3 regions of the Micromonospora profundi genome follow, and region 3 is predicted to be linked to each of the others. Evidence: riboswitches for the same ligand, from Rfam matches in the RefSeq annotation. Region 3 holds a riboswitch; each other region holds the start of a gene.
The links. Region 3 has a riboswitch for cyclic di-AMP ahead of F4558_RS08220 (LysM peptidoglycan-binding domain-containing protein). Riboswitches for the same ligand answer to the same signal wherever they lie in the genome.
Positions count from the first base shown of each region.

Region 1: it holds a riboswitch for cyclic di-AMP, as region 3 does, so the genes downstream of both, F4558_RS17030 (C39 family peptidase) here and F4558_RS08220 (LysM peptidoglycan-binding domain-containing protein) in region 3, are expected to answer to the same signal.
Region 2: it holds a riboswitch for cyclic di-AMP, as region 3 does, so the genes downstream of both, F4558_RS24035 (coiled-coil domain-containing protein) here and F4558_RS08220 (LysM peptidoglycan-binding domain-containing protein) in region 3, are expected to answer to the same signal.

Region 1 is NZ_JAATJK010000001.1:3,894,097-3,897,363, forward strand. Features, by position in the region: gene F4558_RS17020 (CDP-glycerol glycerophosphotransferase family protein) at 1-79, shown strand, start outside; gene F4558_RS17025 (alpha/beta fold hydrolase) at 99-845, opposite strand; gene F4558_RS17030 (C39 family peptidase) at 981-1,832, opposite strand; cyclic di-AMP (ydaO/yuaA leader) riboswitch at 2,077-2,218, opposite strand; gene F4558_RS17035 (hypothetical protein) at 2,507-3,267, opposite strand, start outside.
Region 2 is NZ_JAATJK010000001.1:5,426,217-5,429,483, forward strand. Features, by position in the region: gene F4558_RS24030 (YibE/F family protein) at 296-1,633, shown strand; cyclic di-AMP (ydaO/yuaA leader) riboswitch at 1,800-1,930, shown strand; gene F4558_RS24035 (coiled-coil domain-containing protein) at 1,935-2,954, shown strand; gene F4558_RS24040 (carbonic anhydrase) at 3,038-3,267, opposite strand, start outside.
Region 3 is NZ_JAATJK010000001.1:1,914,296-1,917,562, forward strand. Features, by position in the region: gene htpG (molecular chaperone HtpG) at 1-1,052, shown strand, start outside; cyclic di-AMP (ydaO/yuaA leader) riboswitch at 1,273-1,446, shown strand; gene F4558_RS08220 (LysM peptidoglycan-binding domain-containing protein) at 1,449-2,132, shown strand; gene F4558_RS08225 (hypothetical protein) at 2,206-2,559, opposite strand; gene dinB (DNA polymerase IV) at 2,654-3,267, opposite strand, start outside.

The DNA of each region.
Region 1 (3,267 bases), 2.0 Mb from region 3:
CCTGACCGCCGCCCGCCGGGAGTTGGCGTCGACGGACCACTCGACCGAGCGGTCGACGCAGCTCACTCCGCTGGCCTGAACCAGAGGCGTGCCGAGCGTCAGCGGTAGGCGTCCAGCAGCGCCAGCACGGCCGCCGGGTCCTCCACGTGCGCGTTGTGCCCGAGCCCGGGCAGCGTGGCGACCGGCACCCCGTACTCCTTGAGCTGCGCGTCGGTGACCATCGTGTCGTGCTCGCCGCGCGCCAGCACCACCGGCACGTCGGTCGCGGCCAGGAGCGCGGCGAGATCGGGCTCCCCGACGGCGAACGCGCCAGTGTCCATCGCGAGGCGCCACCGGCCGTCGATCTGGCGCAGGCCGGCGTCCACCATCGGGTGGTCCGGCGGGACCAGGCCGGCAAGCCCCGCGACCCGCAGGTAGCGACGGGCCGCCTCGGACCGGCTGGCGAACCAACTGACCGGGCGGGCCGCTACGTCGGCGGCGCGGGTCAGCTCGTCCGGCGTCCAGACGGCCTTGATGCCGAGTCCCACCACGGCGTCCACGGGCGTTCCGGCGGCGCGGGCGGCCAGCGCCAGGCCGACGACCCCACCCAGCGAGTGCCCGAGGACCACGATGCGGTCGCCGGGCGCCAGGGCCTGGGCGATGCGGTTGGCGAAACCTTCGAAGGAGTACGTCGGCAGCGGCGCCGACCAGCCGTGGCCGGCGAGGTCGGGTGCCAGCCACCTGCCGGGCCAGTGCTGCTCCAGCAGTGGCGCCCAGGGCAGCCAGACGTCACCGGTAGCCCCCATGCCGTGCAGCAGAAGCAGGACCGGCCTACGGTCGGCGTGACCACCCGATTCATCCAGCACGGCCGCAGTCTCCCACGGTTCACAGCCCACGACGAGAGCCGTCGCCGCCCTGGCCCGGCGTCGACGAAGACGCCGCGAGCGCCGGCCCCTCGTGGGAGACGGCGCCCGCGGCGTCTGGTGGGCCTCACGCCTGGGTCAGGCGGAGTAGCCCCGAGTGGCGATCCAGTTGGCGAGGTTGATCGTGGTCATCCAGTACTCGCCGTAGGCCGCGTTCGCCGAGTCGGCGATCCGCACGGTACGGCCGTCGTCCTTGTAGCCGACCACCGCGACGTAGTGCCCGCCGCCGAAGGAGTGCCAGCCGCCGTTGGTGTCGACGGCGTCCCCGGCCACGTTGGCCACCACGCCACGGCCGTCGGTGATCGCGGTGACGACGTCAGCCTGGAGGCGGTCCATCTGGGCCGGGCTGGGCGAGCCGGCGAACGTCCGGGTCCGGTACGGGGAGCCCTTCACCTCGGCGTTGAGCACCCGTGTGGTGTCCAGGGCCGAGTTGGTGCCCATCTCGGTGGTGCCCAGCTCGGCGCCCAACTGGTCCTGGGTGCGGTTGATGCCGGTGGCGCTGAGTGCGTTGCGGACGGCCGCCGGGCCGCAGTTGTAGTAGGTGTTCTGCGCCTGGTAGCGGAAGTCGAGCACCTTTGTCGCGGGCGGCTTCGGCGCTGCCTTCTTGGCGGTCAGGTCCGGGTCGCTGCTGGCCTTGGCCGCCGGCGATGCGGCGCTTGCGGAGGGGGCGGCGCTGCTCGGGCTGGCGCTGGTCGGGGCGGCGCTGGCCGAGGGGTCCGCGTCCCGGGCGTCGCCGCGGGAGGCGGCGGTGTCGCTGCGCATCTCGGCGACTGTCGACGCGGTGTGCTGGCCGACGGGGGCTTCGTCGGCACCGGCCACCAGGGCGCCGGTGGTGGTCGCGATGGCGAGGGCCGCGGCGGAGGCGACGGCGATCTGGTACGGGCGTTCGGTGGCGAGGCGACGCAGCTGACGCTGCAGGGTGTGCTTCACGGGTCCTCCACGGTTCAGGGGGAGAGCGGCACACCGGGGGCAGCCGGTATCCGGGCACGCGCCAGCGCGCGGACCGTGGTCCGCGGATGGTGGAACCGCTCAGGGAAACGCCCGGCGCGGCCGGGCGGGAAATGCGGTGACCCTGGGGGTCAGCTCACCGCCACGAGGAGGGCAAGCGTGGGTACCGCGACGCCGTGAAGGCGGAGGAATAGCCGAGGGGTGTGCGGGTGCTGCATGGGGATGGAACTCCTTCCGACACCGCCTACCGGGTTAGCTGACGGATTCGGGCGGGAAGATCGCCCTACCGCGGGCCGTGGCTCGCGGATTCACCCCGGACGTACTTGTGGGTCCCCGGTTCGTTGATCACGATTGAGCGGGTCGGTGCGGCGTCGCCATTCGCGATCGATTACCGCACCGGACGGGACGAACCCTACTGGCCGCCCAGAGCCCTGCCAAGCCTCGCTCACCTGCGTAAACCTTGAACGGGGCGACAATTTCCGGGCGTCTTGCCGCTGACGTGACTCGATGGGACGAGCGGTTACGGAGGCACCGTAGGTCGACAAGCGGACACGTCGTCGACAATGCCGCCGGATCTGCGGGAACAATCCGGCCGAACGCGCCAGCCGCCCGATTTCCCGCGCGTGTGACCGGGCTCACCGAATAATCGGCGCGTTTCACCCCACCCGCGCCGGGCGCCACCGCGCCGCCGCCGCCGGCAGAGCCGCGACACGGACGGTGCGGCGGGCCGCCACCCGGGTCGGCCGCAACCGGGCCGCCGCCGCGTACGCCTCCTCGGCCAGGGCGCGCGCCGCAGACGCCGCCAGCTCGGCGTCGCGCCAGGCCGCCCGTTCCCGTCCGGCGGCAGCCTCGTAGTCGGCCCGCCGCGTCTCCCGGGCCGCCCGGCTGATCAGCACCTCCTGCTCCACCGGGTGCCGTCGTGGATCCCAGCCGTGCCGGTGGCCGAACACGTCGCCGAGCTGCCGCATGGTCAGGTCCCCCCGCCAGTACGCGGCCATCGCCGCCCGGTGCAGGTAGCGCTCCCGGATGGCGTACTCGGCGGGGGTGCGCGGGGTTCGCGGGGTGGGCAGCGCCCCGGCGCCGGCGAACCGGCGGGCCACGGCGTCCGCCTCGTCGTACCGCGCCCAGGTCTGCTCCACCTGCTCCTGAGCAGTCAGCCAGGCCGCACGCCGTCGGCGGGCGGTCTGCGCCGCGCGGGCCGCGGCGACGGCCACCTCCTCGGCGTACCGGCGCAGGTCGGCGGCCTCGGCGACGGCGGCCTCACGGGCGGTGGGCGCCGGCTCGGCGGCCTCCCCGTCCCGCTCGGCGGCCGACCCGTCCCGCTCCGGACGGGCGACCAGGACGGCGAGCACTGTCAGTGTCAGCAGGAGCAGGGCCGACCAGATGGCGGCGGCCTGCGGCACCTCGGTCAGGAACT
Region 2 (3,267 bases), 3.5 Mb from region 3:
CCGAGGGCTGCCGCGCGAGCGGTTCGCTTATCCGACACCCCGTCACGATCTGCCGCCCCGATACGGGCTGGATAGCATCTCCCAGGATGAGCCTCCATACGCCGCCACGCAGTCAGGCTGCGACGCCACCATGTCGTGGCGTCGCTTCCCGTCGACCGGGCCGGACGTTGACCGTCCGTGATCGGACGATCGCCGGGCGACGATCCGGCGCGCTTCCCGCGGCGTTTCCCCCGTCGACGGTGAACCGACCGCTCCGCTGACACGTACTTCGCACCGGATCGTTGGGAGTCTCGCATTGGGTTCCGACCACAGCCATTCCGCGCCACCCGCCCCGCCGCGGGTGCGACGGATCCTCGTCGCGACGGTGGTGCCGCTCTTCGTGGCCACCGTCCTCGCGGCGGTGGTGCTCTGGCCACGGGACGGGTCGCCGCAGACCGATGGCGGGGCGGACGTGCCGCGGTACCACGGCACCGTGACCCGGGTGGTTACCGAACCCTGCCCGCCGGCGCCGACACCCGAGGGCGGCCCGTCGGCCGGACCCTGCGGCACGGTGGACGTCCGCGTCGAGGACGGGCCGAACGCCGGCCAGCAGGTCCAGACCCCGATTCCCGCCGGGCCGGGCGCACCCCGGGTCGAGGTCGGCGACGACGTCATAATGGTCGAGCTGACCGACCCGACCGATCCCGCCGCCAGCAGTTGGAACATCGCCGAGCACCAGCGGGGAACGCCGCTGCTGTGGCTGGCGGTGGTCTTCGCCGCCGCGATCGTCGCGTTCGGCCGGTGGCGGGGCCTCGCCGCGCTGGCGGGGCTGGCGGCCAGCTTCGCCATCCTGCTCACCTTCGTGCTGCCGGGCATCGCCGCCGGTGGGTCACCGCTGCTGGTGGCGGTGGTCGGCGCCGCGCTCATCATGTTCGTGGTGCTCTATCTGACCCACGGGGTCACCGCACAGACCTCGGTCGCGGTCCTCGGCACCCTGGGGAGCCTGATCCTCACCGGCGTGCTCGCCACCATCGCCACGGCCGCCACCAACCTGACCGGCTTCGGCAGCGAGGACGCCACCACACTGTCGATGTTCCAGGCCGACGTGGACCTGCACGGCCTGCTGCTCGCCGGAATCATCATCGGCTCACTCGGCGTACTCGACGACGTGACTGTCACCCAGGCCGCCACCGTCACCGAGCTGGCGAACGCCAACCCGGGGCTGAGCCGGTTGCAGCTCTACCGGGCGGCCACGCGGGTCGGACGCGCCCACATCGCCTCCACGGTCAACACCATCGTCCTGGCGTACGCGGGCGCCTCGCTGCCGCTGCTGCTCCTGCTCACCGCCGACACACGACCCATCACACAGATCCTGACAAGCGAGTTCCTGGCGCAGGAGATCGTCCGCAGCGCGGTCGCCACGCTCGGCCTGATCGCCGCCGTACCGCTTACCACCGGGCTGGCCGCCCTGGTGACCGCCGCCGGGTCGACCCCGACCGGCGACGCGCCCCGGCCGCGACCGGAGCGAGCCGACGTACTGGCCGCCCTCAGCCGTCCACGCGCGGGCCGGCCCGACCCCGAGCACACCCCACCCCCATCCACCGCCACCGACCAGTGGCCAGAGCCGGACAGGAGCACGAAGACGGCATGGTGACACTCCTCAGCGTGACCAGATCGGGCCCTCGCCCCGACGACAGCAGCACTGGTCACTCAACGCCATGGCGATATGACGCTTTTGGTGGGCATCCAGGCGTAGCTCACCCGGCCGACTCTCGGGTAACCTCGCTGCCGGTTACCGATGAAGGCGCGAAGCGGCGCCTGCGGTGCCACCGCCCAATCGCCAACCGGCGAGCCGGGGACCCAGGTACCTGGGGTGAATCCGCGCCAGCGGTAGGGGCCACTTCCGTCCCGAACCCGTCAGCTAACCCGGTCGGCGGTCGACGGAAGGGAACATTGTGACGGCACCCCTACGCCGCTGGTTGACACCTGTGGTGGCCGTGATCGCCGCACTGACCGTGCTCGCCGGGCCCGTACCGGCCCATGCCGCCCCCACGACCCCCACCCCGTCCGGGCACGAGGAGGACGGCGAGCCGAAGCTGCTCAACGACGTCATCGAGCAGGCCAACCGCGACTACTCCGCGGCAAAGTCCAAGCTGGACAAATCCAAGAAGCGACAGCTGGAGTTGGCGATCGAGGTCGAGCGGGCCAGGGCCGACCTGGACGCGTTGGAACCGCAGGTCGCGCAGATCGCCGCCCAGTCGTACCGCACCGGCCGCGTCGGCGCGATGGCGATGCTGCTGGACAGCACCGCCCCCGACACCTTCGTCAAGCGGGCCGCGGCGCTCGACGAGCTCAACATGGTCAACGAGAAGAAGCTCGCCGAGGTCAACGCGGTCAAGTCCCGCGCCGAGCAGGCCAAGCTGGCCCTCGACACGGAGGTCCGCGAGCAGCAGAAGCAGACAGCCCTGATGGCCAAGCGCAAGAGCGAGGCGGACAAGGCGCTCTCCCTCGTCGGCGGCAAGGGCTTCACAGGCGGTCTCGTGGACGCCACCTCGCCGGTCGCGAGGATCGGCCCGGGTCGCACCGCCGACGGCGACTGGAAGCCGCAGTCGTGCAGCGAGGACGACCCGACCACCTCCGGCTGCGTCACACCACGCACCCTGCACGCCTACAAGGAGGTCAGGCGGGCCGGCTTCACCCGGTTCGTCGGCTGCTACCGCCCCGGCGGGCCGTGGGAGCACCCGAAGGGCCGCGCCTGCGACTGGTCGCTTCAGAAGAGCGGCTTCTCCCCGTGGCACAACGAGGACACCCGCAAGTACGGCAACAACGTCGCCGCGTTCCTCATCCGCAACGCCGACCGACTCGGCATCTACTACGTGATCTGGAACCGGCAGATCTGGTTCCCGGCGACCGGGTGGAGCTCGTACAGCGGACCGTCGAACCACACCGACCACGTCCACATGTCACTGCTCTGACGGCACGTACCGCAGACGAGGGCCGCCCCGCAGCACGCGGGGCGGCCCTCGTCGCACGTGGCGGGTCGGCGGTCCGGGTCCTGTCAGGCGGCGGCGGTCGCGGCCGGGCCGTCCTGGACGCTCGGCACGTCGAGGGTCGCGGCGCCGACCGGCACGGCGGTCACCGGACGCACCCCACCGATGGCCAGGCGGTACGACATTCCCACCACCGCGCAACGGCCCTGCTCCACCGCCTCGGCCAGTACCGGCGACTGTCCGAGCAGCGTCTCGACAGTCTGCGCGATGTGGATGTCGACGATGCCGTCGATGTCGT
Region 3 (3,267 bases):
CCAGCCACGCCCCACTGGACCTGTTCTCCCCGCAGGGCCGCCGGGGCGTCCAGCTCTACGTCAAGCGCGTGTTCATCATGGACGACTGCGAGGCGCTGGTCCCCACCTACCTGCGCTTCGTCAAGGGAGTGGTCGACGCCCACGACCTGTCGCTGAACATCTCCCGGGAGATCCTCCAGCAGGACCGCCAGATCCAGATCGTCCGCCGCCGCCTGGTCAAGAAGGTCCTCGCCACAGTCAAGGACCTCAAGGCCAACCACGCCGAGCGCTACCAGACCTTCTGGAAGGAGTTCGGCACTGTCGTCAAGGAAGGGCTCATCGACGACACCGACAACCGCGACACCCTGCTGGAGATCCTGTCGGTGGCCTCCACCCACGACCCGGCCGAGCTCACCGACCTGGCCGGCTACGTCTCCCGGATGAAGGACGGCCAGAGCGACATCTGGTACGCCACCGGCGACTCCCGGGCCACCATCGAGAACTCCCCGCACCTGGAGGCGTTCCGGGCCAAGGGCCACGAGGTGCTGCTGCTCACCGACCCTGTCGACGAGGTGTGGGTGGAGCGGGTCGGCACGTACGACGGCCGGCCGCTGCGCTCGATCGCCAAGGGCGAGGTCGACCTGGACACCGACGAGGAGAAGCAGCAGGCCGAGTCCGAGCGCGAGCAGCAGCGGCAGGAGTTCGCGGCGCTCGTGGACTGGCTCGGCACGACCCTTGCCGACAGCGTCCGGGAGGTCCGCCTGTCGTCGCGGCTCACCACCTCACCGGCCTGTGTGGTGGGTGACGCGCACGACCTCACGCCGACACTGGAGAAGATGTACCGGGCGATGGGGCACGAGATCCCGTCGACGAAGCGCATCCTGGAGATCAATCCCGGTCATCCTCTGGTAGCCGCGCTGCGCAAGGCCCACGAGCAGGGCGATTCCGCCGAGACCCTCACCGAAACCGCCGAGCTGCTGTACGGCCTGGCGGTGCTCGCCGAGGGCGGCGACCTGGCCGACCCGGCCCGCTTCACCCGTACGCTCGCCGACCGGCTGGCCCGCACCCTGTAGGCAGGTGCCCCGGCCGGTGGTGCCCCGCGTTGTCGGGCTCCACCGGCCGGGGAGCGGCAGACCTGATCGGAAGCGGTCCATCATGGTCGCTGCACAGCTGAACGCCGCCCGCAACCGCTGAGCGCGCCGCTCAGCGTGCCCCGGTGAAGAACTTCACAGGGGTTGGGCGATCGATGCCGGCCGTGCCTAACGTCGGTCGGGTCCGCCATCGCGGACGCCACGACCGGTAACGCCAAATCCTGCCCCCGGTCGTCGGAACCCAGTCACCCGGGCAGGAGCGGGGGACCCAAACGTTCCTCGGTGCATCGTCACCTCGGGGTGAAGCCGCCATCGCGCGGCCGGGCTCCTCGGCCCGAACCCGACAGCTCACCTCGCCGGCGTGGAGGAAGCACACTCATGACGTCTGTCTACACCCCCCGTCATCGACGGGTCAGCACCCGCCGTATCGCCGTCGGCACCCTGGCCGTCGGCGCGGTCACCGGTGCCGTGGCGCTCTTCGGCCCGGCCGCCCCGGCCCAGGCCGCCGTCAACTGGGACGCCATCGCCAAGTGCGAGTCCGGTGGCAACTGGAAGATCAACACCGGCAACGGCTACTACGGCGGGTTGCAGTTCTCGCAGAGCACCTGGGCCGGCTACGGCGGCAAGAAGTACGCCGCCCGCGCCGACCTGGCGAGCCGCAGCGAGCAGATCACCATCGCCGAGAAGGTGCTCAAGGGGCAGGGCATCGGCGCGTGGCCGACCTGCGGCAAGAAGGCCGGGGCGTCGGGCGGCTCGGACACGAAGTCCTCGACGAAGCCCACCACGAAGTCGAAGTCGACCGCCAAGTCGAAGTCCACTCCGAAGGCCGACAAGCCCGCCCAGCGGTCGTCGCGCGGTGAGCAGCCGGCGACCCGCAGTAACAAGCGCACCGCCCCGGCGGCCAGCGGCGACATCTACGTGGTGAAGTCGGGCGACACCCTGTCGGAGATCGCGCAGAGCCACCGGCAGGACGGCGGCTGGCAGGCCCTCTACGAGCGCAACCGGCAGGTCGTCGGCGCCGACCCGGGCCTGATCTTCCCCGGGCAGCGGCTCAGCCTCTGACGTACGACACAGCGGGCGCCCGATCGGATTCCGGTCGGGCGCCCGCTGGCGTGTCGCTGTCGTGGCGGAGGCGTCAGGCGGCCGAAGCCCGCGACGCCGAGACCGCTTCGCCGGACCGGGTCCGCCGCGGGTGGAAGGACTCCTGGGTGGACCAGTTGTCCGGTGTCTCGTCGTGGCCGTCCCACTGCGGGGCGGCCGTCGGCGGTGTCTCGGCCCCGCCTCGGGCGAGCCGCAGCGACTGTTCAGCGTTCCCGCGCGCCGCGCATGGGTACGGTTCCCCGGCGCAGAGCAGGTTGCCGCAGACGCCGTCCTCGGTCGGCTCGTGGGCGTCGAGCACGTCGAGCGCCAGCTGCCACAGCAGCGGGTCGGTCACGTCGTGCGGACGCTCGGCACGCCGGCTCGCGCGGTTGCTGCTGTCGTCGGACATGGTGGTCCCCCCTCAAGGCTGATCGTCACAACGTCTCCGATCATGCCGTCGCTAAACCCTCCAGCTGCTGTGATATCCGCCGCCACCAGGCGGATCAGTCCGGCAGAAGAGGCATTTCGACACCCGAATCCCGGCCCAACAGCACCGCGCGGGTCAACGCCGTCGACCCGAACCGGTCCCGGACCGCGTCCACGGCGGCGTCCAGGTCCGCCCCGGGGACGGCGTCGAACGGCAACTCCGGTTGCACAGGGTTGTCGTCGAGGTTGCCCACCGACACCCCGATCAGCGTGACGCCCCGCCTGTCGATCTCCGGCAGCGCCGTACGCAGCAGCGCCCGCGCGGCGGCGAGCAGGGGCGTGGTGTCCGCGGTCGCCTTGCGCACTGTGTGCGAGCGGGTTGCCCGGGTGTAGTCGCCGAAGCGCAGCCGCAGCAGCACCGTGCGCCCGGACCGGCCAGCCGCCCGCATCCGCCGGGTGACCCGGTCGACAAGGCCCGCCAGGATGGCGTCCAGCTCCGTGGCCGCGTGCGGGGTGCGGCTCAGCGCGTGCTGCGCGCCAATCGAGCCGCGCCGCCGGCCGACCTGCACCGCCCGCGGGTCACGGTTGTGCGCCAGGGCGTGCAGGTGCCGGCCGGTGCCCGCGCCGAGCAGGGACACCAACGCCGCCTCGCCGAGCCGGGCGACCTCGCCGACGGTACGGATCCGGCGCT